DNA from 4 places in the Protofrankia sp. Cr2 genome. Region 3 is predicted to be linked to each of the others. Evidence: riboswitches for the same ligand, from Rfam matches in the RefSeq annotation. Region 3 holds a riboswitch; each other region holds the start of a gene.
What was found. Region 3 has a riboswitch for cyclic di-AMP ahead of U9978_RS01275 (transglycosylase family protein). Riboswitches for the same ligand answer to the same signal wherever they lie in the genome.
Positions count from the first base shown of each region.

Region 1: it holds a riboswitch for cyclic di-AMP, as region 3 does, so the genes downstream of both, U9978_RS05195 (transglycosylase family protein) here and U9978_RS01275 (transglycosylase family protein) in region 3, are expected to answer to the same signal.
Region 2: it holds a riboswitch for cyclic di-AMP, as region 3 does, so the genes downstream of both, U9978_RS10990 (C40 family peptidase) here and U9978_RS01275 (transglycosylase family protein) in region 3, are expected to answer to the same signal.
Region 4: it holds a riboswitch for cyclic di-AMP, as region 3 does, so the genes downstream of both, U9978_RS07685 (C40 family peptidase) here and U9978_RS01275 (transglycosylase family protein) in region 3, are expected to answer to the same signal.

Region 1 is NZ_CAUVXG010000006.1:46,490-54,109, forward strand. It holds gene U9978_RS05175 (metal-dependent hydrolase family protein) at 1-318, opposite strand, end outside; gene U9978_RS05180 (hypothetical protein) at 749-1,954, opposite strand; gene U9978_RS05185 (haloacid dehalogenase-like hydrolase) at 2,048-2,716, shown strand; gene U9978_RS05190 (multicopper oxidase domain-containing protein) at 3,117-4,439, shown strand; cyclic di-AMP (ydaO/yuaA leader) riboswitch at 4,914-5,087, shown strand; gene U9978_RS05195 (transglycosylase family protein) at 5,092-5,475, shown strand; gene U9978_RS05200 (NUDIX hydrolase) at 5,750-6,235, opposite strand; gene U9978_RS05205 (MerR family transcriptional regulator) at 6,311-7,309, opposite strand; gene U9978_RS05210 (VOC family protein) at 7,452-7,620, shown strand, end outside.
Region 2 is NZ_CAUVXG010000018.1:50,180-57,799, reverse strand. It holds gene U9978_RS11005 (hypothetical protein) at 135-1,229, opposite strand; gene U9978_RS11000 (hypothetical protein) at 1,568-1,939, opposite strand; gene U9978_RS10995 (peptidoglycan-binding protein) at 2,245-3,117, opposite strand; gene U9978_RS10990 (C40 family peptidase) at 3,265-3,711, opposite strand; cyclic di-AMP (ydaO/yuaA leader) riboswitch at 4,057-4,217, opposite strand; gene U9978_RS10985 (CHAP domain-containing protein) at 4,606-5,394, shown strand; gene U9978_RS10980 (acyl-CoA dehydrogenase family protein) at 5,524-6,729, opposite strand; gene U9978_RS10975 (amidohydrolase family protein) at 6,967-7,620, opposite strand, start outside.
Region 3 is NZ_CAUVXG010000001.1:289,312-296,931, reverse strand. It holds gene U9978_RS01290 (NAD(P)-dependent oxidoreductase) at 1-174, opposite strand, end outside; gene U9978_RS01285 (CAP domain-containing protein) at 496-1,257, opposite strand; gene fbaA (class II fructose-bisphosphate aldolase) at 2,042-3,079, shown strand; cyclic di-AMP (ydaO/yuaA leader) riboswitch at 3,303-3,475, shown strand; gene U9978_RS01275 (transglycosylase family protein) at 3,547-4,260, shown strand; cyclic di-AMP (ydaO/yuaA leader) riboswitch at 4,642-4,799, shown strand; gene U9978_RS01270 (transglycosylase family protein) at 4,806-5,537, shown strand; gene U9978_RS01265 (DUF3151 domain-containing protein) at 5,718-6,146, shown strand; gene U9978_RS01260 (ATP-binding protein) at 6,296-7,620, shown strand, end outside.
Region 4 is NZ_CAUVXG010000010.1:108,259-115,878, forward strand. It holds gene corA (magnesium/cobalt transporter CorA) at 1-202, shown strand, start outside; gene U9978_RS07680 (hypothetical protein) at 1,202-1,573, shown strand; cyclic di-AMP (ydaO/yuaA leader) riboswitch at 1,998-2,204, shown strand; gene U9978_RS07685 (C40 family peptidase) at 2,411-3,418, shown strand; gene U9978_RS07690 (plasmid partitioning protein) at 3,855-4,502, opposite strand; gene U9978_RS07695 (MarR family winged helix-turn-helix transcriptional regulator) at 4,778-5,305, shown strand; gene U9978_RS07700 (glutamine amidotransferase) at 5,368-6,123, opposite strand; gene U9978_RS07705 (MurT ligase domain-containing protein) at 6,137-7,402, opposite strand; partial or broken gene U9978_RS07710 (M23 family metallopeptidase) at 7,551-7,620, opposite strand, start outside.

The DNA of each region.
Region 1 (7,620 bases), on a different contig from region 3:
CATCGCCGCCGTTTCGAGGAACCGTTCCGACAGGGGCGTCGTCAACAGCTCAAGCGGGTCATAGGTGGCAAGAGTGACGTGCGAGTGGCAGTCGACGACGCCCGGCATCAACCACAGCCCATGGGCGTCGATATCGGTGGCCGTCGGGTCGGACGCAAGGTGCGGACGGACGGCTGTGATGTGGCGGCCGCGTACCGCGACATCCACCGGGCCGTTGAAGTAGCCGCGCTCGTCAAGTGCGTGGACGCCGCGGAGTATGACAGCGTCGACCGGACGAGGGCGGCGTCGTGCGGGATCGTCTGTTCTCATTGTAGTCATGTGGGTATTCCTGCCGAGGTGTTCCGGTGAACCGCACGGATCCTGGTCGGCGCAACCGGAGAGTGGAGATGCTGTGACGATCATTTGGCCGTCGGCGATAGCCGGGTCGGTCCTCGGTCACCCACAACAAGCCGTGGTCGATACGCGGCAGGTGTCGATATGTCTGCGGACGGTGAAGCTCTGCGATTGCGCAACGTGGAAGGTCGGCGCCTCTACTGGCTCGAACCTGACGCTACGCACTATTTCCTCCGTGGTCAGAACCCGCTGTGGCCCACCTGACCCACGCGGTGAGCTGCCCAAGGCGCCATCCGTGTACTCCCATGATGAAGCGTTCCACGGCCTGCCGGACTCGCCTCCAACACTTTTGACACCTGTTTGAACGTAACTGACCGTTACTGCGGGAGTCAAATGCTCGGGCACGACCACGCCCCTATTGCCGGGCGCTCTTACCCGCGTTTGTTCTCGTGCTGGTGGGCGGCTGCGCAGGTTGGTCTGTGGGTTGCTCTGTGGGTTGGCCGGCGGCTGCCGGCCCGCCGAGGCGGTCGCGGACGGCGGTCAACTCGGCCCGCACCGTGCGCAGTTCGGCCGCAAGGTCATCAACTTGATGTTCCGCGCGTTCGGCGCGGGCACGGGCGTCCGCTCTGCCTTCCACGAGCACCCCCTGACGTTCGTCCGCCACCCGATGGGCGTGATCGAGCCGCCGGTCGGCGTCTGCGTGGATGCGGGCGATCGCGGCGTCGGTGCTCTCCTGCTGGCGAACCAGGTCGAGGCGCAGCCGCTCAGCCTCGGCTCGTGCCTCAGCCGTGGCCCGCTCACCCGCGTCCGCTCGGGCCAGGGCGGCGTCCCTGGTCGCGGTGGCGGCAGCCACGGCTGAGGCTGCTTCCTCCCGGACCTGCGCGAGTGCGGCTGCGGCTTCGTCGCGCGTCGTTGTGACGGCTGCTGCCGCCACCTGATGGGCCTGGCTGATCTCCGCGTCCGCCTGCGCACGGACATGCGCGACCCGGGTGTCGGCGTCCCGGCGCGTCGCCTCGAGCACAGCTGCGGCTTCGGCCCGGGCGGCGTCGAGGGCCGCGCGCGCCTGGTCCCGGGCATCGGCATACGTGTCGCGTTCGGTCTCCAGACTGATCCGCCGCTCGTCGAGCTGGTCCACGGCCGCGACCGCCTCGGCCGCGACCGCCTCCGCTTCGACCCGCGCGGTCTGCGCACCGCGGGCGGCCTGCTCGGCGCGGACCGCCCGGGCGACGGCCTCGGCGACCCGTTCGGCGGCTTCGGCCTCGACCGTCTCGACACGTGCTTCCGTCGCCGCCACATCGCCAAGAGTCGCCATCTCGCGCACGAAGCCGTCCAGCGCGCGGGTGAGCCCGCCGGCTAACGCCGTGATCTGCTCGGCCAGCGCGTCGGCTCGCGCCCGTGCGCCGCCGGCGAGTCCGTCGGAGACCGTTGTCGGCCCGGCCGGCACGGTGCCGGCACCGGACATCTCGCGCCGTCGGCGGTAGGCCGACAGTCGGTTGTGCGTGGAGTCATCGCAGTACGCGGGCGGCCGTCCAGGCCCGACCGGAGCACTCGGCGACCGTGCGCACCCCGGGAAGGCGCATGTTGCCGGATCGGTCTCGTTGACCACCGCACCCTCGGTCATGTCAGGTCTCACCGTCCGTTCCAGATTCCGTGAGCGGCCGTCGAACGGGGCAAAGTCGAACGGGGCAAGGTCGGACAGGACAAGGATGCACGAATGAGCGAACCGGCAGAATCAGCGGGCACCGGGGTCGCATTGTTCGATCTTGACGGTGTGCTGGTCCGCGGTGACACCTTCACCCGGCTGTTGCGTCGGCACCTGTCGGAGTCCCCGTGGCACGCGGCCCTGGTCATGCCGATGACACCGCTGCTGGCAGTCCGCCCGCTCCGTCCGACGGTGGCTCGGACGATAATGAGACTGGCCCTGCTGGGCTTCGATGCACCGAGGTTCCGCGCGCGGGTGCAGGCGTTCGGCCGGGATCTCGTGGCCGAAGGCGGCGTAGCCGTACCCGAGGCAGTAGCCACCCTACGCCGCCATGCCGGCGCGGGTGATCGGGTCGTGGTCGTCACGGCATGTGAACACGATCTTGCCTGTACGGTTCTCGACGCACTCGGGCTGGGCGAGGTCGAACTGATCTCTTCCCGGCTCGTCTGGGGCCGGTTCGGCGTCGGCCGGGGCAGCCTGCACAACTACGGGTCGGGTAAACCGCGACAGCTTGCCGCCCACGGGATCGAGCCGCCCTGGGGCCACGCCTACAGCGATTCGCTGGCGGACCTGCCCATTCTGGCCGCAGCCGACCAAGCAGTCCTGGTCAATCCCAGTAGAAGGCTCGCGTTGCGCGCCCGGCGGGCGCTCGGCGGGCGGCTGCAGATCGTCCACTGGTGAGGCTCACTCGATCGAGGTAACGCCAGCCCGACAAATCAGGCGACGGCCGGAGAGACCGGTAGACGGTTGCCAATAGGTAGCAGACATGCCCTAGCACCTTCTTCTACATGTGTTAGCGAGTTCGCGCGGGGCGCGCGGCGGATGCGACTCCTGGCCGCTACTGTCACCCACCGTGACAGCACGATTCCGCGCCGGTTGGCGCACGCGTATGGAGTGCGGTACCGCAGGTCGGGGCTGGGCGGCGAAAGGTCCACCCGCCTGGCGTCCGTCGTTCAGAGCGGGGTTCACGGGCACCCTTGCACTCGTCGGATGCCTGGCCATATCCGGACCGGCCACGGCGGTAGCCGCGGCCGGCGGGCAGCCGAACACCCCGAACATGGCCGGAACGGCCGGAACAGCGATGCCGGGTCCGGGAGACACCTACTGGGATGCTGTCGCCGGTGCGGCATTCCACCCGACCGGGCAGGTGCGCACCTACTATGTCGGTGCCGATGAGGTCGTCTGGAACTATGCCCCGGACGGGCGCGACGACATCACCGGTCAGGCGTTCGATCCGATTGCGAAGACGTATGTCCAATCCGGGCCCGGCCGCATCGGGACGAGTTATCTCAAGTGTCTCTATCGTGGCTACACCGACGCGAATTTCACCAACCTGGCACCGCGCCCCGCACAGGACGCCTACGAGGGCTTTTTGGGCCCGGTGATCCGCGCCGAGGTCGGCGACACCATCAAGGTGGTGTTCCGCAACGCCTGCAAAATTGGCGACAGTATGCATCCGCACGGTGTGTTCTACACGAAGGCGAACGAGGGTACACCCTACGCCGACAACACCTCCGGGGTGGACAAGTTTGACGATGCCGTACCCACCGGCGGCACGCACACCTATACCTGGCTGGTGCCCGACCGGGCCGGACCGGGCCCACACGACGGTAGTTCGGTTATGTGGATGTACCACTCCCACACCAACGAAGTCGTCGACACCTATGCCGGACTCACCGGCCCGATGGTCATCACAGCCAGGGGGAAGGCGCGGCCGGACGGCAGCCCCGTCGACGTCGACCGTGAGATCTTCACGTTGTTCACAATCACGAACGAGAACTGGAGCCCGTATCTGCAGGATAATCTCCGCCGTTTTGCCCAGCCACCGTATCCGTCACAGGATGACAGCAACTTCACCAGGTCCAACCTGCGGCATGCCATCAACGGCTACGTCTTCGGCAACGAGCCGATGATCACCCTGAAAAAAGATGAGCACGTCCGCTGGTACCTGATGAGTATGGGTGGTGAGCAGGACATACACACCCCGCACTGGCACGGCAACGACGCGGTCGTGAGTGGTATGCGGATGGACACTGTTCCGTTGCTTCCCGGTACCATGGCCGTGGCCGACATGGTACCCGACAACCTCGGCATCTGGCTTTTTCACTGCCACGTCAACGAGCACATCACCGCCGGCATGCTGACCCGGTATCAGGTTGTATCCGGCACCGGCACCGGCAGCAGCGCTAGCGCTGGTACTGGCGGTACCGCTACCACCGCATCGGCATCCGCGTCGTGGGCCACAACGATGCCGGTGCCCAAGGGCGCTGTCGCGGCGGGTGAGGGTGGGATAGCCGACCCCCCTTCCGCCGTCCCCGCTGCGTCGGCGGTAGCCGCTTTCGTGGTGATGGTCGCCGGCCGCAGGATCGTCCGCCGTCGCCGCCGCCGTGGTGCCATGGGCTGACCACAGGCGACCGTGTCGTTCATCGTGTCGTTCAGCGCTGTCCATGCCTGCGCCAGTGCTCCGCAGCGGGCCTGGACAGCGCTGTGTCGGTTTCCGTGGAGGTCTCGACGATAGCCGGGCCACCCGGGCGCCGCGGTCGGACAGCCATCATGCATATTGCCGACACGATACACGCTGTCGTCGACATCGTGTTTTCCGGTGCTGTCGTACAATCACCGCCGGATAGCCACGCAGTCGATCCGCCTGCCCACGTACCGCGTAAGAAAATGCTTCACTCGGCAGGTGGCGACCCCATCACACTATCGCCGCCCGGCCGAAGCCACGTTAGGGATGAGCGCGCGTGCGCGCACGTTACCGGCAGCCGTAGCTGCCATCAACATCGCATACGGACTGTGTGCCTCTTCACGGAGCCTTGCCTTCGGGGCGGTCGTTGCACGTATGGTCTTCGCCATGCCTTCGAGGAGAAGGCATGCGTCGGACGGCACGCCGAATCCTGCCCTCGTCCGATGAAAACCAGACCGGTGGCAGGAACGGGGGAACCACTTTCGGACGTCGACGTCAGGCGTCCTCGGGGTGAAGCCGCACATCGCGGCCGGGCACTCCCAGCCCGAATCCGACAGCTCACCTCGCAGGCGTGGGGAAGGACATCAACATGTCCAACGTACGTTCCGGCGACCGTGGAATCAGTCGAATCAAAGCACGGGCCCGGGTATTGATCGCAGTGCCGGCCCTCGTTGCCGCCATCGGTGGCGGCAGCGTCGCGCTGTCCCAGCCGGCAAGTGCGGCGCCGTCCGGCGACGGCCTTCTTTCCGCCATCGTGCGGTGCGAATCCGGTGGGAACCCGAACGTCGTCAACTCGATCGGCGCCGGCGGACTGTTCCAGTTCCTGCCCGGTACCTGGCATGGCGTCGGCGGGTCCGGCCTGCCGCAGAATGCCAGCGCCGCCGAGCAGTGGAAGCGCGCTCGGATCCTGTACGCGCAGCAGGGCACAAGCCCCTGGTACGCCTCGAAGCACTGCTGGGCCGGAAAGGCCTAACAGGCTCGACGGCCAAAGGGCGTGCGATCATGTTCTTCTCGCACGCCCGGCGGCCTCAAGCGGTCTCGACGGCCAAAGGGCGTGCGATCCCGGGAGAGATCCGGCCACAACTGGATCTCTCCCGGGCGCCTGCGGGCGCTCACGTCGCGGACGGTTAAGAGCGCGCGGCCAGTCGATCTCCCATCGGCGTCGGTTCCCGCTCAGACGGTTCAACGATGTGATTCTGATGCTGGTATCACAGCACAAAAATCACATTCTAAGAGCGCCCGGAAGGTCAGGTGCGCTGTGCGTCCACCCGGCCACTCGGTGGTCGGTTCCGTGCAAGATCCAACGCGATGTCGATGAGATCAACCCGTTCGAGGGTGTCGATCTGATCGAGATCGATCCAGGCGGCCTGGTCGGTGGAACCACCGATCTCATGCCGAAGCACGCCGCCGACCACCCGTGCCGTATATATGACCCGCACGGCGTGATGATCGGCCTCGATGCCGACGCCGCGCGGGAAACGCCTGCGCATCGAGTCGACACCCAGCAGGGATTCGATCACGACGTCGTAACCGGTCTCCTCCTCGACCTCCCGAACCGCCGCGGCCAACGGATCCTCCCCGTGGTCGATGCCGCCGCCGGGCAACGTCCAGTGCTTCCCGCTCGTGCCGACGAAACGCGCGAGAAGGATCTTCCCTTCGTGGATGCAGACCGCGTACGCAGCGACCCGCAGCTCCCGGACCAGAACCGGTTGACCGCCTTCATCCCCTGACACCCCCCACACGATGCCAGCTCCGAGATCGGCCTGGCGAGGTTACTGCTCGATTCGGCGGTCGAGGAACAACTATGATCAGCCGGCCGCCCGCAGTGCGGTGATCAGCCACTCCAGTGCCTCGATCATCGGGCTGGCAACCGCCACCGTCGTCGTGTCGCCGCTGACGAGCGCAACGAGTTCCCAGAACCGGTAGACCCGCCGGTCGGTGAACGTTTCAAGATCGTCTATGAGTGTTGCCCGCCACGCAGGGGTGTCACGGTTCCCGGTCGTCTGCGCGTACGACGCGGCGATCGCGGCGGCCAGCGCCGTGCCGTCGGTGGAGACCGGGTCGATCCCCTCGGTGTATGCCTGCGTGGCCCGGCTCGCCAGAACGGTGTTGAAGGCCTCCTGGTGTCGGATGGTCGCTTCTTCGCTGACGTGCTTGGCCGCGCCCCGTTGCGCCATGGTCCTGACCCGGGCGGTGAAATCCTCATCCTGGATCAACGTCACCAGTTCCACCCAGGCCTCGACCTGCTCGCCGGTCGGGTCCTCGGGCAGCTCGGGAAATGAGGCTCGGATCATCGTCTCGAATGTCCCGCCTGCTCCGCTGTCACCGTCCAGGGCATTGCCGTCCAGACGCTTGCCGTCCAGACCCTTGAACACGGTGTCGAGAAAGCCGTCCAGAATCCGTGTGCGTTCCGCCGCATCGAGTTTCGCCAGTCGGTGCATCAGTTCCATCTCCTCCCAGTCGGATCCGCGGACCGCGACCGCCCGCAGCACTGCTTGCCGTAGCCGCAGCACCCTGACCTGTGCGCCGAGCGCCTCGGCGTGCACGCGCGCCACCTCGGCCACCGTGATCTCCTGCGCGAGTACCTTCGCGACGGTCGGCAGGTCGATACCCAGGTCACGCAATGTGCGCACGAGCTCGAGGCGGGCCGCCGCCATCGCGTCGTACAATCGGTAACCGGCGTTGCTGCGCGCAACCGGCTCGACCAGATGCTCGTCGGCGTAGAACCGGATGGTGCGTACCGGCACCCCGGTCAGTTCCGAGAGCTGCCCGATCGTGATCAACCGGTCGGTCGCGTGTCCCTCCATGAACCGCCACGATCCAGGTTCCAGTAGGTGGAGACTCAAGCCGATGACTGCCGGCACGGCGGTGATACGCGTCACATTCGATCTGGTGGACATCGCATCGGCCTCGGCCGGCCGGCGGGTCGGCCACGCAGCGGAGGTTCTCATGGAGGCGAAACTTGATCATGTCGTCCTGTGGGTGGCGGACCCGCTGCGTTCGTTGGACTTCTACCAGCGCGTGGTCGGTCTCCCCCCGGTCCGCGCGGACGCATTTCGCACCGGGGAGGCGCCGTTCCCGAGCGTGCGGGTGTCGACCGAGTCCATCATTGACCTGA
Region 2 (7,620 bases), on a different contig from region 3:
GAATAGGGATGCTACCGATGACGTCCCGCGGCTGGCGGCGGTCCGTCGCCCGGTCGGGGCTGCTGCGCGGAGCCATTGTCTGATTCGTCCCCGTTTCCAGTTCCTTCTCGTACACCCGGCGGACCCAGGTGGCTCTATCGCCGGACGCCGGAGTGATCCTGTGGCGGCCACGCCTGCAGTCCGTCCACCTCGTCCATCCTCAACTGCACCTGTGCACCTACGCGAGGTCGGGGCGATCCAGGACCTCCCATCCATGTTGCCCGGTAAAGTCCGCCGTCGACCGCAACGTAACCCTGCGGGTCAAAGGCGGAATGCACCGTGCCGACCGGGCCGAGCGCCACATTCGGCGGCGCGACCGGAGAAACCGGTCGTTGTTCGGTCCGCTCCCTGTTCGCGCCGCTCGCGGATTGATCCCCGGCATCGACATCGCGTCGCCGCCCGCGCAGCCAAACCAGCAGCCGGCGTCTACGCAGGACCACGGCGCTGATCGCGATAATCACAGCCGCAATCAGCGCATAAGCCCACGTCGACAGTATCGGTCGGTCCTGAGTCGCTGAAGCCGGGTCGGCGAGACTACCCAGCATTTCCACCCGGGACCCCTGCCCAGGTCTGGCGGCCAGAAGGAACAGGTCGCCGTTGGTCGCATACATCCCCGAGGCGCTTTCCTGGTCGGTACCCTTCGCCCTCGCCTGACAGTCTTTCTCGCAGGGAAACTCCCCCGATCCGCGATTCTTCGACAGCGCGGCACGGGCTTCGTCCGTATCGGCAAAGCGGTGGTCGGCGATCGCCAGCAGCAACGAACCGGCCGTCCCGAGATCCGGCGAGTCACCTGGCGCCGACTGGGCCGGCAATGCGATCTCGACCGCGAGCATCGCCCGACGCCTGAAGATCGAATCCAGGTCGGCCAGCTTACCATGGTCATCGGACAGGATGGCCGGGCTAATCACCCGAACGACAACGGCACCACCGGATGCCGGTATGCCTTCGAGTAAGCGGCTCAGGTTTTTTAGTACAGGTTGGTCGACCTTCGCCGGCAGGTCCACGACACGGATCACGAAGGTGCTGCCATCGCTCGATGACGACGTGCCAGCCGGGGTGAGCGCGGATGCCGGCGCAAGACCCCACCGGCCGATGACCGGCCCCAGGAAAAGCCCGGTGACCAGCCCCAGGACGATGACGATCGTCCCCGTCGCAGGTAGCGGCGCACATAATCGAACCGGACGCCGCACAGCAACGCCCGCCGCGTCGGGTACGCGGTGATGATGGCTGCCTCGCAGCAACGAAGCCCCCCGGATGTCTGCTGCTATTGGTGACCCTACCGGTCATTATAGTGATCAGAAAGCAGCATAGGCCCGAGGACGGACACGTCGTCCACGTGACAGCATGGTCGGTGGTGCAGTTGGGCGCACAGTGGGAACGCAGTGGGAACAGACCGCGGCCACGCCCGAAATGTTCCGGACGCGGCCTGTGCAGGATAGTCGTGGTCACGGTCCTGCTCGGTGCTCACTACGACGCCGGCTGTGTACCTGGACGGCTGCCGCGTGCCGTTCCCACCTGGAATCAGATCTCACCCAGGATCTGCCGGCTGCTCCGATCCGCCGAATGCCTGCCGTGAGCCGCCCAGGGGCTCGGCCTGCTCCTCGCCCGCGGCCTCGGTGGTCCGCTGGGCCTCGGCGGTCGACTGCTCGGCCCCGCCCTCGGCCTGCGCCGACTGGCCGACCCCGACTGCGACGCCGACGAGTTCCCGCAGGCGGGCCTCGACGTAGGGCTCGGTGTAATGCGACCTGTCCGCGATCCGCCGCACGAGATCGTTGACGCTGGATGCGGCTTCGATATCAGCGGTGCTGACCTGGACGAACTGGTCGAGAATCTGGTGCCGAATCTCCTGCCAGTTCTGCCGCAGATACTGCTCCACCTGCTGCGCCTGCTGCTGCTCCATTCGATCACCTCCACATCGAACCGTCATTTGCAACCATAAATCTATGTCACCCACACCACGAGTCAACCGGAAATCATGATGGTCTTGTCGCCAAACGCAGAATGATGCAAAAATCCGCAGACGGGATCGATGTCGACCGCGGCACCATTTATCTGGAAAAGCGTTGTTATCAGGCATGTCAGTGGATCACGAAAACGTTCGAACGCATCCCGGTGGATGCCTGAGTTACACTGCTCCCCGGGACAACGCAGACAGAATCCGACGAGCTACCCGACAAAGAGACCTACGCGGTGAAACACAGGGACCTACGCGGTGACATGAAACAGGGCGGCGCGGGTTCGCGCGCCGACCACACCATCGGCCACAAGTCCGTGCCGGCGTTGGTATGCCTTAACCGTACTCGTGGTACGTGGCCCGAACTTCCCGTCCACCGCGACAGGATAGCCACATCCGGTCAGCGCTCGCTGAATCTGGCGCACGCCGGGACGCCCGCGGTGGGTGTAGCCGACCTCCCGCACACGGGGAGCTGCAGCGGCTACCGGTCGCGCCGCCGCCACGCCGGCCGCAGCGGTCCAGCCCGGCCTACTGACCGGCCCGGTAGGGCTACCCGGGCTGGCCGGGGACGCCGGGTAGATGCTCGTCGCACCCTCACCACTTGCGTCGGTGGCGGCTGCCGCGGCCCGCCCGAGGTACAGGCGGTAGGAGCCGTTTGTGTACGTACTCCACGCTCCGATGCCCTGTATGTCGCACACTCGTTTGGCGGCCCGGGCGTTGATGGCCGGATCGAACAGATCTGCCCCGCCGACCCAACCCGCATGCGCCCGCATGTTGATCTGCCATAGTCCGCGGGAATCCTCGCCATTGGAGTTGTGGGCGGTCGCGTTGCCGCCGGACTCAGCCAGCGCGACTGCGACCCAGGTCTCCAATGGCTTCCCGTCGCAGCCGCCGAGTCCCGCTTTCCTGCCGGCACCAGCGATGGAAACGTCGGAAACAGGTGCCCCAGCGAGAGAACCCGCGCTGGGCTCAGTCGCGGTATCGGCGCTGGGCGATGCCGGCGAGCTCGCGCTCGCCGGACCCGCGGTCAGCATCATTCCCGCCGTCGCGCCGATGACGCCGGCGGTTGCGGCCACCGCGCCGCGGTTGTACTGAGACTGCTTTCTGTGCCTTCCCCTGGCCATTATAAAATATCCCACTTCAGTATCGTCGATCGGCTCATGCGCGCCGCGCGGAGGCACCCGTCACAGCCAGGCCGCGGGAATGCCCATCGTGGGGCACGCGGCAGCCCGGCCATGACGGGTCGCAGGCCTGTTACCGGCCCAGCCAGGTCACCCCAGGCGGCCAACGAGATAACTCGAGGAATAAATCTTCTGAAGCCGGACGACGGTTCCGCTGTGGGGAGCGGCCCACATCATGTCGTCCCCGGCGTAGATCGCCACGTGATAGATGTTGCCGGGCTGCCCGAAGAAGATGAGATCACCGGGCTGCTTGGCATCCCGCGATATCTTCTGCGACGCCGCGTACTGGGCGTCGGTCACCCGCGGCACACTCCGGCCGAGCTGTTTGTAGATGTACTGGACAAGCCCGGAACAATCGAAGGCGTTCGGACCCTGTGCGCCCCAGACGTATGGCTTACCCGCCTGCTTCGAGGCCAGATAGACGATCTTCTCACCGAGACCGGCGGTGGCCGAGGAACCGTCCTGCTGCGATGACGTGCCGTCCGGCGGTGCCGAGATGCCGCTTGCCGGAGCCTCCACCGAGCTAGGAGCCTCCACCGCACCAGGAGCCTCCACCGCACCAGGGGCCGACGCCGAGCCGGAACCCGACGCCCAATCGGACGCCGCAGGCGCGCCCCCGGTGTCACCGGCCCAGGTCGACCCGGGGGCAGCGGTGGTAGTGGTGGTAGTGGTCGAGCCGGCCGGGCTGTCAGCCCCGGCGTCGTTCGCCAGTGCCGGGGCCGAGAAAGCGGTCAGGGCGACGGTCCCAGTGGCCGCGGCGGCAACCGCCACACGCGCGGACCGGCGGCGGAAACTGGACCTGGCGATCGGTGCACGGTGGCGACCGCGTCCGGACGGAATCGCGTCAGCCGAATCTGCACACGCCTGATATGCAGGCAACAATGATCCTTCCCGTACGCCTGCGAGGTTAGCTGTCGGGTTCGGGCCGGGAAGCCCGGTCAGCCCGCGGAGATCCGCGGCCGACTTCACCCCGAGGACGGCGCCAGCGCGGCGACGTCCGTCAAGTCCTGGTTCCCCCGCTGCTGCCCTGGTGATTGTGAGAAGGGAACACCGGACCGAGGGCAGAACTCGGCGTCCAGCCCGGTGTTACTGAGAGCCCGGCCACGTTAGCGAACTACACGCTGTGACCGCAAGGGCCATTTTCCGCGAATCTCGGGGCATGTCAACTACTATGCGTATCAATCATCCGGCCGGCCGGTCAGAGAAATCAGATCAACACCGCTGGCAGTGGGTCGAGCACGGCGACAGAATACCGACATGCACTGGCCGCCAGAGCACGCACGGTGATACCGATGAGGAAACAGGCCAATCGACGGGGTACGTCTTGTCTCATCAGGCAGGGGTTCTAGCAGCGGCCCGGGCACCGTCTTTGGTCGAATCCTTACCATCGGCCCCGGCCGGCAACGCGGCGTCGCCGCAAAGGAGTCAGCGATGACGGCTGTACAACAGCTGGTCGAGCATGCGTTAGCGGAGGTCGGCTACGCCGGGGACGGCCGCAATCACACGAAGTACGGTCAGGAGTTCGGCTACGACGGGAATGCATGGTGCGCGATTTTCGTCTGGTGCATGTTCGAGCAGGTCGGGATCAACCTGCCGCTGAAGTCGGCGCACGTGCCCACGATCTGGTCCTGGGCGCGAGCCCATGGCCTGACTATCGCCTCCACCCAGGCTAACCCCGGAGACCAGATCATCTTTGATTGGACGGGCCACGAAACCGCCGCCGGCAATGACACCCACACCGGTCTGGTCGTCGAACGCACCGGCAATAATATTGTCACGGTCGAGGGTAACGTCGGAAACGATCAAGTACTACGCAGAACCTGGCTAGCCGGCGGTATACTCATCGCCGGATGCGTGAACTGGCAATCGATGTTCAGCGGTGGCCCGCGCTTCCCGCTCGCCCCCCAGAACCCGCCGAACCGGTTCGCCTACTTCCCGACGGTCGCGCGCGGGTTCCTCGACCAGGGCGAGTCAGGGGTGTTCCCGGATCTGCGCCACCCGGTCACGACCGCTCAGAACGCGCTCAACATCGCTACGGGCCGGGAGGGCGATAATCGCCTGCTCGCCCCGGACGGCGCCTTCGGCCCGCTGACGGAGACAACGTTCCGTGATTTCCAGGAATTCTGCCGGTTGAACGACCCGGCGGTCGCAGTCACCGGTGTGGTCGACCGGACGACCTGGCGCCTTCTCGACTATTTCCTCGACATCAAAGGCCGTTGAACCGACGCCCACGCGATCTTTCGAGGTTTGTGCGATCGACAAGGACTCTTTCGTCGCACAAACCTCGAAAAATCATCTACCCGGCGGGCGGGTAGCCGGCGGGCGCTGTCCCGGCGGCGGCTACCGCCGTCATGATGCGCTCGAGAGGTTGTCGAGGTGACGGCGGACCACGCGTCGGGCGATCGCCCAGCGGTGGGTCTCCGACGGCCCGTCGTAGATACGGAACGGGCGGACCTCGCGCAGGAAGCGCGAGAGCAGCACATCCCCGGAGATACCGAGGGAACCGCAGATCTGCAGCGAACGGTCGACGACCCGCCAGACGGCCTCGGCGGTGAACGTCTTGGCTACCGCGGTCGACTGAGCCCCGGAACGACCCTGGTCGAGTTCCCAGCATGCCTGCAGGACCAGCCCGCGGGACGCCGCGATATCGATCTCATTGTCCGCGATCATCGCCTGGACCATGCCCAGCTCCGCCAACCGGGAACCGAACAGCTGCCGGTCCGCCGCCCTGGCCACGGCGATGTCCTGGGCCCTGCGGGCGATGCCCAGCCAACGCATGCAGTGGGTCGTGCGCGCCGGGCCGAGACGGACCTGGGCGTAGTCGAACCCCTGGTGCACCTCGCCGAGGATCGCGTCGTGCGGCACCAGACAGCCATCGAACAACATCTCGCAGTGACCGCCGTACAGGCTCTCGTCGAGGGTCTCGACATGGCGGACGACCTTCATGCCGGGGTTGTCCGCGTCGACGAGGAACATCGTCGCTCCACCGCGCTGACCCGGCTCGCCCGATGTGCGAGCCATGCAGATCGCATATGCGGCACCATCCGCGCCGGTGATGAACCACTTACGGCCGTCGATCCGCCAGCCGCCGGGCTCCTGCACGGCGCGCGTGGTCAGAGCGGCCGGATCCGACCCCGCTCCGGGCGCGGGCTCGGTCATCGCGAAGCAGGACCGCACCTCGCCGGTTGCCAACGGCCGCAGGTACCGCTCCTTCTGCTCGGCCGTCGCGATGGCCGCCAGCATGTGCATGTTGCCCTCGTCGGGGGCGGCGATGTTCAGCGCCAGCGGGCCGAACAGCGAATAGCCCGCCGCTTCGAACACGGGAGCGCGTCCGCGCATGTCCAGGCCGTGGCCGCCGAGCTCCGCCGGTACGTGCGGGGCGAAGACCCCCGCGTCCTTCGCCGCCTGCTGTAGCCGCGCCCGCATCGCGTCGCCACCGCGCGCGGCGACGCCTGCGAACGCCTCCTCCTCGGGGACGACGACGCTGCGCACGAACTCGGCAGTGCGTCTGGCGAGTTCACTGACCACCTGGTCATGGCCAAGATCAATGGACACGTGAACCTCCTTCATACCGGCCGCGTCGCCCGGAGGAGACCCGCCGCGGATCTGGCCGAAAATCGTCAGTTTTCCGTCAGCAAAGCAGGCCGGTCGACTCCTGCACAAGGAACAGGCGCCATTGAAGATCAAATCGTGGACGAGGATCGTCAACATTGTTGACTATCATGTGTGCACGCGAACGGCCCGAACCAACCCGCGCTCCGTGCCCAGCGACGGCGGGCCCGGTCGGCCGGATCAGTCCAGGTGGTAGATGCGGGCGGCGTTGTCGTGCAGAATCTTGCGCAGCGCGTCGGCGGGCAGCTCCGCAAACGCCTCCGCGACGAACAGGTCCGGACGGACCGCCGCGCTCGCAGGGCCGGGCGACATGCTCGTCGGGTGTGGGAAGTCGGTCTCGAAGAGGAAGTTGTCGGCTCCGAGAAGTTCGATCGCCTGCCGGGCGGTCTCCCGCTCGAACCAGAAACAGCCGAAGATCTGGCGCTGGAAGTACTCGCTGGGCAGCAGGTCGTATTCGGGGTGTTCGATCGGGACGCCGCAGTTCCTCCACTGCCAGTCCAAAGCGGCGAGGGCGTAGGGGAGCCAGCCGATTCCGCTCTCGACCGAGACGAAATTCAGTCTCGGGAAACGGTGGCAGATCCCGGCGCAGATGACGGTCGCGATGGCGCGGGCGTTGCCCATGAAGAAGGAAACCCCGACCGAGGCGTAGTTCGCGTGGATCCCGTTACCCGGGAAGTTCTTCTCGATCAGGGACAGGTCGCCCGACGCGATGTGGAAGTTCACCGGAACGCCGAGATCCTGGGCGGTCGCCCAGATCGGGTCCCAGTGCGGATCACCGAGCAGCGGCAGACCGAAGAAGTCGGTCTCCTGAGCCATGATCACGCCCCGGTGCCC
Region 3 (7,620 bases):
CAGTTTCTCCCAGTCACCGGGATGGGTGACGTCGGCCACGACGATGCCGGGACCACGGCGGACGTCTATCGGCACAACGTCGTAGCCGCGTCGGCGGAACTCGTGCACGACCGCGTCCCCGATGAATCCCCCGGCGCCGGTGACCACCGCGCGAGCCACGTCGCCCCCTCTCACCCCTGGGACCTACCCGACCGATCCCCGGTCCCGGGGATCAGCCTTCCCGGAAGATCGATCCACGATCCACCGGGTTCCCCGCCCGGACGACACCCGGATACATCAAGGTCTATTCGGATAGGACTAACGTACCGTCACGCCGAGCACGCAGACGGGTCGCTCCGGTCGCACGATATCGACCCTACGTGATCGGAGCCCAAGAGTAACTGGTTTCAGGCACCGGCGGCCGCGACGACCCGAACGCGACCGCCGGCCCGGTGAAGCGCGGGCGTCCGCACGGCAACCGCCGGCACCTCACAATGAGTGGCGCTCTAATCGCTTCTACGGCGTCCCGAAGTCCTGTGTCCAGTACACCCCGTAATTGCCCCCGGTGCCGTAGCCGACGCCGATCTGCTTCAACGAGCAGTTGAGGATGTTCTCCCGGTGCCCGGTGCTGTTCATCCAGCCCGTCATGACATCGGTAGGAGTGCGCTGCCCAGCGGCGATGTTCTCCGCGGCGATCGAGAACTGGTACCCGGCAGCAGCCATCCGTTGAAACGGCGTGCGACCGTCCTGGCTCGTGTGGCTGAAGTAGTTATGCGTCGCCATGTCGTCGCTGTGCGCCTGCGCCGCGGCGGTCAACCTGGAGTCGACGGTCAACGGAGCGCAGCCGGCCTTGGCTCGTTCTGCGTTCGTGAGCGCTACCACCTGGGACGCCGGGTTTGCCGATGTCTGCTCGGCGACGGCGGCCGGTGTAGCCGGCGTGACCGGCCTGGGAGGTGCGACCGTTGCGGCTGTGGACGCCGAGCCGCTCGCTGTGACGGGCGCGACCGGTGCGGACGACGGCGAGCTCGGTGCGGGCGACTCCATCCACGGCCACGCGTCAGGCTTGACAGCGGCGCGCCTATGAACGTTCTCGCCAACCGTGCCGCGATCGACGACCTGTGGCGATACAGACCGCTGCGCGGGATCAACCGGGGACGTCGACGACACCAGCGCCGGGGACGAGGCCGCCGAGCTCTTCGCGGCTGCAGGCCCTCCCCCGTGGACGACCTGGGCCAAGAGCAACCCGACGGTGGCGAGAACGAAAACGAAAACTGCCATAACGGCACCGGACCATCCCGGCCGGGAACGGCGGTGCTTGCGATGTCGAACCATGGAACCTTCCGTGTGGTCGGTCCCCCCCGCGCTGTGTCCCCTCCATCCGGGACAAGGGTAGCGAGTACTAGGCACGGTGAGCCATCCGGTATCGCTTTTTACCGAATAGTCATGAGCAGATCAGGCCAGTACAGCGCCATCCCGGATCCGCCCGACGACATGCCGTGTCGGACGGGCGACCAACGGCCCTGGCCTGCTGCCCGGGGTGACGCCTAGGAGCGCCCGCGAACGACAGGGGCAAACGTCCGCGCTTGTGGGACAAACCGGGCCGCATCCGGAGCCAGAGTGCCAAAGCGCTGGTAGAACGCATCAGCACGGGCAAGTATCCAGCCGTGACGCCGTTCGAGACAGGGCCGACCCAAGGGCAGCGCGGTAACATGACCCACTACGGCGCCAGCGGTCGCGACCAGCGGGATCCCGGGCGTGGAGGCACCAGACGACACGCCCGCATCCGGGTCGGCCGCGAGCAGGCCGGCGGCGACCAGGATCGTGTCACCAGGCAGCCAGAAAACGACGAGGATGCCGCTGTCGACGAATACGAGCGTGACGATGACGGCATAGAGCGCCGCTCCGGACAGGCCATCCGCACTCGCACAGTTCGGGTCTGCCTGCCCCCGCAGGCTCGATCATCGTATCCTTCGCGCAACTTCCAGCCCGCTGTTCATATCCAAATCGGTCCATTGTCAACCAAACGGACACGCAACTCCGACTGCCCACAGGAGCCACAACCATGCCCATCGCCACCCCGGACGTCTACGCACAGATGCTTGACCGGGCCAAGACCGAGGCATTCGCCTACCCTGCGATCAACGTTACGTCGTCGGAGACCCTGAATGCCGCGCTGAAGGGCTTCGCCGATGCCGGCAGCGACGGCATCGTGCAGGTCTCCACCGGCGGCGCCGAGTTCCTCTCCGGCACCCGGGTGAAGAACATGGTCCTCGGCGCACAGGCACTCGCCGAGTTCGCCCACCATGTCGCCAAAGCGTACCCGGTCAACATCGCCCTGCACACCGACCACTGCCCTGCGGACAAACTCGACGCCTATCTGCGCCCCCTGCTTGCGATCTCCAAGGAGCGGGTTCTCCGCGAAGGGCGGGATCCGCTGTTCCACTCACATATGTGGGACGGATCGGCAGTCGAGCTGGAGGAGAATCTCAAGATTGCCGACGGCCTCCTGATCGAATGTCACCAGGCAAAGATCATCCTGGAAGTGGAGATCGGTGTCGTCGGTGGCGAGGAGGACGGTGTCGTCGGTGCGATCGACGAGAAACTTTACACCACGCCGACGGACATGTGGCGCACCGCCGAGGTCCTCGGCACCGGCGAACGGGGCCGCTACATGCTCGCCGCAACCTTCGGAAATGTGCACGGTGTGTACAAGCCGGGCAATGTGAAACTCCGTCCGAGCATCCTTCGGGACGGGCAGCAGTATGTCGCGCAGCAGCTCGGCCTGCCAGCCGACGCCAAGCCGTTCGACCTGGTGTTTCACGGCGGTAGCGGTTCCGACCTGGCCGAAATCCGCGAGACGCTGGACTACGGCGTTGTCAAGATGAATGTGGACACCGACACCCAGTATGCATTCACTCGACCTATCGTCGACCATGTCTTCAAGAACTACGACGGCGTGCTGAAAGTGGACGGAGAGGTCGGTGTGAAGAAGCAGTACGACCCACGCAGCTACGGCAAAGCAGCCGAGTCCAGTATGGCCGCCCGTGTCGTGCAGGCCTGCGCAGACCTGCGCTCGGCGGGGCGTTCGTTGACCGGCTGACCCATCCGGCCAAAGGAGGCGCGACATCACTTTTCGCGCCTCCGGCGGCCGCGGGCAAACCAGCTGAGCACATGCATGCGCGCGTTAGCAGTCGATCTCGAGGCACGGCAAGAGTGGACAGCGCGATGTGCTCATACTCACGAACCGCATTCACGGCTTGTTCAGCCACCAGCAATTCTGGTTATGGTCTGCGCCGTGCCCGTCGATACGGCGGGGACACGTCGGGCGGCACGCCGAATCCTGCCCTCGCTCGACGAAAACCAAACTTGCGGCAGGAACGGGGGACCCACTTTCGGACGTCGATATCGGGCGTCCTCGGGGTGAAGCCGTGAAAGCGGCCGGGCAGTCCCAGCCCGAATCCGACAGCTCACCTCGCAGGCGTGGGGAAGGGCATTACCAATATGTCCAGTACACGTTCTCGTGGTCGACATCGTGGAGTTCGCCGCGCCCGGGTCCGTACCCGAGCCATGGTGGTGACCCCGGCCCTGGTCGCCGCGATCGGTGGCGGCATCGCGATGTCACAACCGGCCAGCGCCGCCACCACGTGGGAGGGGCTTCGCCAATGCGAGTCAGGCGGTGACTATGGGGCGAACACCGGCAACGGCTACTACGGCGCCTACCAGTTCTCGCTGGGCACCTGGCAAGGCCTCGGCTACACCGGCCTGCCCAGCAGTGCCTCCCCCGGCACCCAGGATGAGGCCGCGATCAAGCTCGCCGCCCGCTCCGGCTTCAGCCAGTGGCCTGTCTGCGGCAAGGGCATGGGCGCCGACCAGCTCGGGGCTGGCGCCAGCCCAGCCGGCGCTGCTCCCGCACATACCGGCACCTCCGGCGCCAGCGCACCGGACACCAGCGCACCGGATTCGAGTTCATCCGACACCGGCTCGTCACAGGCGCGCTCATATGGCAGGAACGGTGCCTCGCGTTGGGAATCGCGCACGGTGAGTGCGGACACCTCGTCGACTTCCGCTGACGCGACGCCCTTGACCCCCGGCCTCGTCGATCAGGTGCGATCGGACGTGCTGTCGTGGCAGAACCAGATGAACAGTCTTGGTTACAAGATCCAGATTGACGGCCGGTACGGACCCGAGTCGGCCGGCGCGGCCAGCCGCCTGCAGGCCGACAAGGGCCTGGCGGTCGACGGAATCTGTGGGCCGGAGACCTGGGGGGCCACTTTCAGCTGAGGCGCAGCAGGAAGGTCTGCAGCTGATGGTCACGAACTGATGGCCACGAACTGATATAGACCCCGCGAGGACGAGTCGGGCCGGTCCCACCCGCGTGACAACAAACACAACAGAAAAGCACTACGGCGACCGGCCCGATCACTCGGCGTTACGGAAAGCCAGCACAAACGACCCCCCGGCGGGGTCGCCCCAATCGCCGGGTAGAGTGTTCTCTTTCGGCCACGTAGCCCATTCGGGTGATGAAAGTCGGGTCCGTGTAGTTCATCCGACACCCCGATTTGCTTCGAAAGGGCCAGGCTCGCTAGAGTCCTCCCCACTCGCCAGATCGGCGAGGCCGCACGGACGGACGCCGAATCCCGTCCCCGCCCGCCGCGGCAGGACCTACCGCGAAGCCGCACGGACGGGATCGGGGGAACCACATTCGGATACCGACCACCGGTGTCCTTGGGGTAAAGCCTGCGACGCCCATCGGCGTCACCGGCCGGGCATGTTCCCAGCCCGCACCCGACAGCTCACCTCGTAGGCGACGGGAAGGACCGACCCACATGCCGTCTGTCGGCAGGCACCGCGCCCCGCAACAGTCGTCCACCGCAGTCAAGGTCCTGCGTACCACCGGTGCTGTCACAGCACTCGTGGGCAGTGGTCTCGCCGTCGCGGCCAGTCCCGCAGGCGCTGCGACCGCCGACGACTTCGCCAAACTCCGCCAGTGCGAGTCCGGCGGCAACTATCACATCAATACCGGTAACGGGTTCTACGGCGCTTACCAGTTCGACGCCGGAACCTGGCACGGTCTCGGCTATGCCGGTCTCCCCAGTGACGCCCCGCCGGCGCTGCAGGACGATGCAGCCCACAAGCTCTACAACTCTCGCGGTTGGTCCCCGTGGCCATCCTGCTCGGTCAAGATGGGTCTGACCAACAACGGCCCGGCGCCGCAGGTGCCGACAACGGTGCCCAACGTCGCGGCAGTCCAGCAGGCGATCGCTCCGGCGCAGCCCGCAATGACCTTGGACCGTGCGAAGGCGCAGCTGGAATCGTCGAACTTCACCGGTACGACGCTTTCCACCGCTCTGGCCGGACAGGTGCGCGCTGACGCCTACGTCTGGCAGAACACGATGCGCGAGAAGAAATTCATTCTACAGGTGGACGGCCGCTTCGGCGGGGAGTCCCAGGGCCTCGCATCGCTGTACAGCTACCTGACGAGGGTCGACGACGGACAGACCGGTGTGGTCGGTAAGAACCTCTGGGACATCACCGTCACCAGCCCGTCCGCCCTGTGATCTCAGGGGTTCGTATCCCGTAACATCCCATGACTGTTCGAAGGCGGATTCGCCTTCGAACCCTGATCACGCGGCGGACCCGATGGCCCACCCCCCTCCCACCGGGTCCGCCGCGTGAGAACCTGTTTCGACCGATCCCCACTCGGCACAGTGCAACCGGGATCCGGCAGGATGGACCCCATGACGACATCCCCTGGACGGCCGGATCTCCTTGACGGTCCGCCCCCGACAAAACTCACTCTCGATCCGGCTGCCGCCAAAGCGCTCGGCGCCGGCGAGACCCCGGAGACGGTCGCCGGTCGCTTCCCGGACTCAAGCCTCGCCTGGGCGATGCTGGCCGAACGCGCCCTGGATGCAGACGCGGCGGTCACGGCCTACGCCTACGCACGGACCGGATACCACCGCGGCCTGGACCAGCTTCGTCGCGCCGGCTGGCACGGGCATGGGCCGATCCCGTGGTCCCACGAGGCCAACCAGGGCTTCCTACGCGCGCTCGCGGCGCTCAGTCGCGCCGCCGCCGCCATCGGTGAGGCCGAGGAGGCCACCCGCTGCCGGGACTTCCTCGCCGACAGCGATCCCGAAGCGGCCGAGGTGCTTGGCCTTAAATAGGGACGTGGACCGGGACCACCCTGCTGCCCGCTTGGTGGCTTAGAGCGACCGACAATAGGGGACGCGGCGTCGCGGGGCCGGGCGCTCTTACTGACATCCGAGGTAAGTTACAGGTGATGTAAGTAGCGTGCGAGGTAAGCAGGGGCAGGATGGCGTTCGTCAATCGCGTCGAGGAGCTTGCCGCACTGGAGCGCTGGTGGACCTCGACCGACCCGCGACCAGCGGTAATATGGGGGCGACGCAGAGTCGGCAAAACCGCCCTGCTGCACCGCTTCGCCGGCGGTCGACGGTCGATCTTCCACACGGGTGCCGGTCGCGCGGCATCGGGAGAGCTGACGCAGCTGTCCCGTCAGGTCGCGGACGGCATCCCCGGGCGGTTCCGGGACCTGCTCGCACGCCCGTATTCCGACTGGGACGACGCGTTCGACGACCTGGCAGCAGCGGCGGAGCGAGAGCCGCTTCTCGTGGTACTGGACGAGTTCCCGGAGATTGTTGCGACCTCGCCGGATCTTCCAGGAGTGCTGCGGGCCTTTCTTGACCGCGTGGCCGGCAGGACCAAGCTACGGCTGCTGCTGTGTGGATCGGCGGTGCGGCACATGACCGCATTGCAGGAACAACGGGCGCCGCTCTACGGTCGGTTCGACCTGTCACTGTCGCTGCATCCGTTCCGCCCGCACGAGGCCGCCCTGATGCTGCCCGAGCTCACCCCGGCCAACCGGGCCCTCGTGTACGGGCTGGTCGGCGGAGTACCGCTGTACCTGTCCTGGTGGGACCAGAACGCGGACGTCACCGACAACCTGCGGCGGCTGGCCTGCCGGCCGGGGGCGTCGCTGCTCACCGAGGGACAACTCGTGCTGGCAACCGAGGTCGAACACGGTGAGTACCCGGCAGCGGTGCTGCATGCCATCGCCGCGGGCCGCACACAGTACAACGAGATCAAGGATCATATCCGGGCTGAGCCGGCCCGCACCCTGGACCGGCTCATCGAGCTGCGGCTCGTCGACCGGGTAATGCCGGTGACCGACACGGCTCGCAGCCGGCGCCGTGTCTACCGCATTGCCGACAACTTCCTCGCCTTCTATCTCGGGGTGCTCTCCCGCTTCCGTGCCGAGATCGACCGCGGTCTCGGGGAGGCGCTGCTGCCCGTCCTGGTCAGAAGCCTTGACGACCATTTCGGCGCTCCCTGGGAAGAGGCGTTCCGGGAGCATCTGCGACGGCTCGCGGTCTCCGGTTCGCTGGGGCCGGACGTCGTGGCGATCGGGCCCTACTGGGGAACTGGCGGTCAGGACGAGATAGACGCGGTCGTCCTCGCCGGCCGGGAGCGGCGTCCGGTGCTTGCCGGGGAGGCGAAATGGACCCGCAGTGTCGACGGCCGCAGGCTCGCCGCTGACCTGCAGGAAAAGGCTCGCGCCCTGGCGCCCGGCCGGCCCGTGGCGCAGCTACCGGACGACGACGATGCCGGCCCAGCTGCCAG
Region 4 (7,620 bases), on a different contig from region 3:
CGCGCAGAACGAAGACATGCGCCGCATCAGCGCCTGGGTCGCCATCGCCGCGGTTCCGACGGCGGTCGCCGGCATCTACGGAATGAATTTCGACCATATGCCGGAACTCCGCGAGGTCTGGGGATATCCGGCCGTTCTCTGTCTGATGGCGACGATCTGTTTCATGCTGTACCGATCTTTCAGGCGCAACGGCTGGCTGTAGGCACAGGTAAAAGGCTCAGGTAAAAGGCTCAGGTGAAAAGAATCATGCAACAAGGCCCACGGACCAAGCCGATGACCTAATCGATCACACCCGTAGAATCACCGGGATCGGATCACTGCAACCGACCGCCTCAGCCGTGAACCCGGTCTTAGAGCGCCCGGCAATAGGGGACGCGGCGTCGCGGGGCTGGGGCACGCACCTCGCCGCGTTGTCGTCAGTCGACACCCACAACCAGGGTGCCTCCCTCCTCCGCCTCGCGATGCACGCACCCCAGCCCCGCTCCTTCATCCACGCCCCTATTGCCGGGCGCTCTTAGCGGAGAGGAAACCCGTTGGCCGAAGATCATACGGCCATGGTGTCTTTCGTCCGGCCAGAGGCCCCGGGCAACCCGGGCCGGGGTGCCGCGTGCCGCGTGCCGCGTGCCGCGGAGGGACGAGAGCGGATCGGGGCGTCGAACCGGGCAAATCCAGGTGAATGACGGACGGACGTGGCTCCGCCGCGCGGCCCGTGCAGGGCGTGGGTATCACCCGTTCGGGCTATCCTGCAGGGCACTGCGCGACAGCCCCGGACGCTGGGTGGACGCCACCGGAGTGCCCCGCCGTCATCCCCCGCGGGACTACCACTCGTCAGGACAACCGCCCCCGGGACTACCGCTCCCCGGGGCTACCGTTCCCCGGGGTTACCGCCCATCAGGACTACAGTCTCACTTTGATAGCTATTTCCGACTATATAGTTCCGATATACCACCCGACGACGGGATTCACGAAGACCACGCTGTCGGCTACCGTAATCGGCTGTGTCGGCCCTTCGCGCGGGAACTCACCGTCAACCGCCGTCCCAGCCAACAGTCAACGGCAGGCGGCTGGGACGGCGATCACATCCCGTGCCGAACCTTGTGACGGACGTGCGTGACAACGGTGACATCCCTCGCCGCGCCCACAGCGTGACGCGTCACAGCACACAGGACTGCATCCGTGACACGGCCCACGACGCAGTCCGATGACCAAACCGACGTACCCCGTCCGAAATGATCTTATCGCGGAGTTGGTCACGCGATTGGACCAACTTGATCAGCTCCTCGGACGGCTGGAGGATGCCGAGCGCCAAGCCGCGGACGCCAGCGAGCACCTGACGCGTACCCGACGGTGGCAGGAGGACACGGTTCGCGCGATTCAGGACGAACGGGCGCAGATGCGCACTCATCAGCGGGCCTTGGACGATCTCGCGGACCGCGCGCAGGCGGCCGTCGAGGCCCTGTCCGGCCACTACCGTTCCCTGCCTGCCGAGGTTCACGAGCTCGCGGTCGAACTGCACGTCCTGGCGACCGCGGGCCTGCTCTCCCGCCGCGCAACCCGCGCCCGCCGCCACTGACCCCGACCCGTCACAGGCCCGAGCTGCGCCCCTCACGCAGGATGCGCACCCGCGGGATGCAGGAGCGAGAAATCCCATAGCGATCGACACAATAAGTGATCGCACAACTCCCCTAGGGTGATAATTTTCGCTACTGCATGCCAACAAACGATAACTATCGGCACTTGAGTGCCCCCTGCCGTCAGACTCTCGTCGCTATGGCGTAATGTCATCTTCCGCATCCTGTGGGTCACGGCATGTGGGGCCTCAGCCAACCGCCCTGTCGCACGGACCAACAGGCCAGGGCATGGCGGCGAGCTGGTTGGTAGGGAGGCTGGGAGGAGCCGATATGGTCACTTCTGTAGGCACTCGCCGTAGTTGTGTAGGACTAGTGTTTACTGGCACCATCCCTTTGAACTAGTCTCACGCCGACGTCACGACAACACCGGACCGAACGCCGAATCCTGCCCACGGTCCCGGTGTCCCCTCCGAGTCGTCACCAGGGCAGGAGCGGGGGACCCATCCTCCACCGGACGACACCGAACCGCGGTGCAGTCCTAGGGGTTAAGTGAGCCGTGCGACGGTCGCACAGCACACCGGGCAGCCCAGCCCGAACCCGACAGCTCACCTCGCAGGCGAACGGGAAGGATCACAGCCTTGTCTGCGCCCGATGTGCAGCTTGATCCGGCAACATGGTCATGGTCATCGTCGTCGACGAAGTCGCCGATGACGTTGGCAACAACGTCGTCTCTGCGACCGTCTGCCGACATACCTGAGCGCTCCGCCCGTGGCAGACACCGCGCGCCGACTCCACCGTCGGGAACAGGTCGCGTCCGAGCCCGGGCCGCGGTAGCCGTGATGACAACCGGCACGGTTGCCGTGTCAGGTGTCGCGCTCGCCGGCTGCGCTCCGGCCGACTCCGGTATGGACGAGACGTCGGTCAGCTCGCGGATCACCCTGGGATCGCAGTTCGGAAGCCAGGCGTCACTCGCCGGCCTACGCACAGCGGTCATCAACCCGGCCACTTCGGTGGGCCCCGGCTCCATCACAAGCCAGGTGATCGATCAAGCTGACCTGCACCCGAAGTCGACTGTCGCGCTGAAGGTCACCAATCCGGACGTATCCGTGCGGGCCGACCAGCCCATTGACATGGGTTTCGCCCTCGAGGACGGGACGACCCACACGCCGCTGCCGAACCAGCTCATCAAGGTTCAGGTGAAGCTGCCTGACGGCTGGGCGACTTTCAAGCACCTGTATACTAACGAACAGGGCTTTGCCAGCTATACAGCCAAGATCCTTACCACGACACAGATCACGGCCATCTTCGACGGGACCGACGCCCTGCAGTCGGCGCACTCCTCGAACATCGGTACGATGACTGTGGTGCCTGGTCCCGCTCCAACAATTCCGGCACAGGCGCCTCGATCGACGGCCCATAGCGTCGTTCAGGCATCCGGCCCCAGCGGAGCCGGCACCACGTCACCGAGTACGACGGATGCGACGACAGCCATCGGCTCGGTCGGTCAACGGGCTGTTTATCTAGCGGCCCAACAAGCGGGTAAGCCCTACGTGTACGGTGCGGAGGGACCCTACTCCTTCGACTGCTCCGGCCTGGTTCAGTATATATTCAAACAACTGGGGCGCAGCCTCCCCCGCACGGCGGAGGAACAGTACGAAGCGACGACCCACGTGTCGCAGTACAATAAGCAGATCGGCGATCTGATATTCTATGGTACGCCGGGAAACATCTACCATGTCGGCATCTACGCTGGCGGCGGGAAGATGTGGGCAGCCCCGAAGTCCGGTGAGGTTGTCTCGCTCAGGGACATCTACACCACGTCGTATTCGGTCGGCCGCGTCAGCTAGGCGTGCAATCACAGTCCTTACGCTCTCTCGGGGGCCAAGGAGCCTGGTAGGTCGGCTGCACGTCCGCATCGGCGGCAGCAACGTCCATCCCGGTGATGTGACGCGGTTATCGCTTCTATAAAACACAATCGGGTTCCGCGTGTCCTCCCCCTCCGGTTACGCGTGAACCTCGCCGCCAGGTCGGTAGTGTCGAAACCGGCGCTGATCTGGCGGCCCCAAACCACAACTGGATGTCTCCAAGAACTTCCGCTGGTCGGACCGAGCCAACCCCCCCGGCTCGCAAGGCCGGCGGAACGCGGGCTTCCGCTGGCCTTGCGCACTGAACCCCCCCCACAGTGCGCTCGGCCGGCGGGAGTCCAGAACTCCCGCCGGCCGGCCGCGCCACCCCCCCGGCTGAGCCGGCCGGCGGGAAACCCCATCGGACAGGCCCTAGGCCCTAGTCCTTGATTACTTTCGAGAATTTCCACAAAGCCCTGGTCGTGGCTTCGTCCCATTGCTGGGGCAGAAGCGTGACATGAACCTGCGAAGGGCACGGTGGCGCCTGGCCGACTGCGCCCACCGCCCCGACCACCGCAAACAGGGGCTTCTGCGCGGAGTCAAGCGAGCTGCAGGCGACGGTAAGGGCCATACGACCGCCCTCCCCCGCGCCCCAGATGTAGATCCGGGACATGTCGATCTTCGATCGCTCCGTCGCGACGTAGCGGACCACGTCCCGCAGGTACTGCGCGTCCGGGCCGTTGACCTGCCAGGTGCTGGCAACCGCCTCCGGGTACACCAGGGCGAACTTCTGGCCATCTGCGAGCGTCGACACGTTGCCGGCCTTCTCGATCGACGCTGCGTCCTTGCCGTAGTCGTGCAGGACGAGGACCAACGGCACCGGCTGCCCGGGCTTAGGGTCGGCATGTATCGCGAGCTCACGGCCTGCCGACGCGTAACCCGCCGGAATCGCGGCGCGCTCGGTCTTCACCGTGGGCGAGCCGTGCGCATACGCGAAGACGACTACGACCACGCCCACGACGATCAGTGCCCGTCGACGGTTCTTGGTCCACAGGTCTTTCCCGACTTTGAGCGGATTCGATACCACGAGCCAACCGAACCACACAGACGCCGCCCGATTCGGCAGATTGGCCGCGTGGCGTGCATGAGTCGGGCACCACACCAGTGGTCTGGCACACACCACCAGCACGACCAGCATCACCAGCCGGGCGGATGCAACCCGACGTCCAGACGCCCGACGCCCGCTCCGGGGAGCCGGGGAGCCGGCACGGCGACCCGGAGCCAGCTGCTTGGTCCCAATGGTGTATCCACAAGGTTCTGTAACGCCACAGGCGGATGACACGGCGTAGGGATGGGGCCGACGTGGACGATGAACAGACAGTCGATCACCAAGCGCTTGAGAAGATCGAACATGAGCTGGCCGTGCTCGGCCGCCGGGCCGAGCGGTTCCGCACGGCCATCGCGGACGAGTCCGGAACGGCCCTCGACCGATCCGCCTATCTACTACTCAGCCACCTGCACGACCACGGTGCGGTACGGCTGACAACCCTCGGTGCGGTGTTCGCCCTCGACATCTCGACGGTGAGCCGCCAGGTCGCCGCGCTGGCCGCCGAGGGCCTGGTGGAACGCGCCACCGATCCCACCGATCGCAGGGCCAGCCTGGTGACCCTGAGCGCATGCGGACGCGAGCGTTACATCGTCACCCGGGAAGCGCGGGTGACGAGCATCAGCAACCTGGTGGGCAGCTGGGAGAAAGACGAACGCGACAGCTTCGGGATGCTTCTCGGCCGCTTCAATACGGCGCTCGCCGAACGTGACCGTGCCGGCGTTCCGCCGCCCGACCAGCGCCCCCCACCCACCCCGGGTCGCCATAGCACCGGGTCGCCATAGCACCGGGTCGCCATAGCCCCTTGGTGGCCATAGCCCCTTGGTGGCCATAGCCGTGACAGGATTCAGGCCGCGACGTCGAGGGCACGCAGGCGCGCCTGACGCAGTATCCCCGCCTCGGGCGGGCCGGACAGCTCCGGCAACGGGCCGTGTACCCAGAACAGCAGCAGATCGGCCAGTGCGGGGTTCTGCGCGAGCACCGGACCGTGAAGATACGTACCAATCACGCGCTCGTCCACGATGCCGTCGGTCTGATCCGCGGTGCCGTTGCCAACGCCCTTACGTACGACGCCGAGCGGCCGTCCCTGCCCGCCAGGCAGCATCCGGGTGCGCCCGGCATGGTTCTCATACCCGAGCAGGACCGGAAGACCGAGATCGGATGCTGGTTCCACAACGACGTCACCGACCGCGCGGGGTGGCGCCGGCTGGTCCGGCGGGTCGAACGACCGACGGGTCTCCACATCCACCAGGCCGAGCCCATCATGAACCTGGCCGTCGCCGGTGGGAAACGAGGCGCCGATCACCTGGTAGCCGGCACAGACCGCGAGAACGACCGCGCCTTCGTTAACCGCTCGCAGCAGCGCGGTGCTCCTGCGCAATCCTTCGGCGGCCAGTACCTGCGGCTCGTCTTCGCCGCCGCCGAGCAGGTAGATGTCACAGCCGCCCGGCACCGGCTCGCCGGCCGGAATATCGATCACCTCGGCCGGTAGCCCTCGCCAACGCAGCCGCTGCGCCAACACGATCGCATTGCCGCCGTCACCGTAGGTCCCGAGCAGCTCCGGGTAGATCAGGGCGATCCGGGTCGCCGACTCGGTGATCATGTTGCCATCCTGGTCATCTACTCGTCCTCACCGGGGCAACCCGCCCCAGGATGTCACGGAAGGCGGTGTAGTTGGCGACAACGTCCACGGTCCCCTCGGCAACCGTGGACGCCGCGCTTTCGGCATCGGGGTGGACCGTGTGCGGCACCTCGGCATAGGCCAAGCGAACGCTCATGTCCTCCTTGCGCTCACCGGTGACCAGTACCTGCCGGCCCGCGAGCCGCTCGAACGGGACATCCCAGATCCAGGACGGATCACGCCCGTCAGCAGTCTGCGAGTTGAAATCGATGATCACTGGCCGCGCCGACGCCGTGTTGAGCAGTTCCATCATCTCCACCCAACCGGCCGGGTTCTTGGCCAGCAGGAGCCGCCCGCGGACGCCGTTCCCGCCGAGCTCGACCTCCTGATAGCGCCCCTGAACGTCGCCGAGGCCGGTCATCGCGGCCAGTGCGTCGCCGACCTCGACCCCGAAGAGTCGCGCCGCGGCGGCGGCCATCGCCGCGTTGCCGAGGTTCACCCGTCCGGGCAGGTCGATGGATGCCTTGACATGGGAGCCGAACCACAGCAGTTCGCCAGGCCCGATGACGGCGACGAGCGGTTCCGGGCGGGCCAGCCCGCAGTCGCACCACCAACCCGAGGAGTTGCGATGGAGCAACCGGGCGCACTGTGGACACACCATCGCATCCGCCGTCCAGTTCTGGCCGGCCGAGACCCAGGTCTGGTGCGACCAACCGGACGCCGCCCAGACCACGAGCGGATCGTCGACGTTGGCGACGACTGTCGCGTCGGGTAGATCCGCCCCGAGCTCACGCCAGAGGCTCGCGATCCGTCGGGTCTCGTTCGACCGGTCGAGCTGGTCCCGGCTGATGTTGAGCAGTACGACGACCCGGGGGAGGATCTGCCTGGCGACCTTGGGCAGCCAGATTTCGTCCACCTCGAGCGCGGCGGTCGCGTCAAAGGGTGGCCGGGACAGCGCGGCGAGCACGCCCGGCGCCATGTTCGCGCCACCGCTGTTGCTCTTCACCGGGCCGAGGGTGCCCAGCGCGCGGGCCAACAGCCGGGTGGTCGTTGTCTTGCCGTTGGTTCCGCTGATGCATGCCGCCAGTCGGCCGGCCGCGACCTCGGTGAGAATCTGCGGGGACACCTGGAGCGCCAGCTTGCCGCCGATCATCTCGCCTGATCCGCGTCCCAGCCGGCGGGAGGCCGAGGACGCAAGCTTCTCCACCGCGAGTGCGGCGCGGGTACGGGTGGAGAACCGGCGTGGGGATGGTGTGGTCATCGCCTCATCAGCGTGCCACGACTCGCCTCGCCTGTTACAGAGACCCCCCGCTACCTCCCCCGCACATGTCGACGGGGCGCCAAGCCCGGACCGGCACTGGCACCGACGACCGACGACCGACGACCGACGACCGACGACCGGAAGATCATCAGATGGGGACACCGCGTGCACGAAGCCACACCAGCGGATCCACCGGCCGTTCGCCGACGTGCACCTCG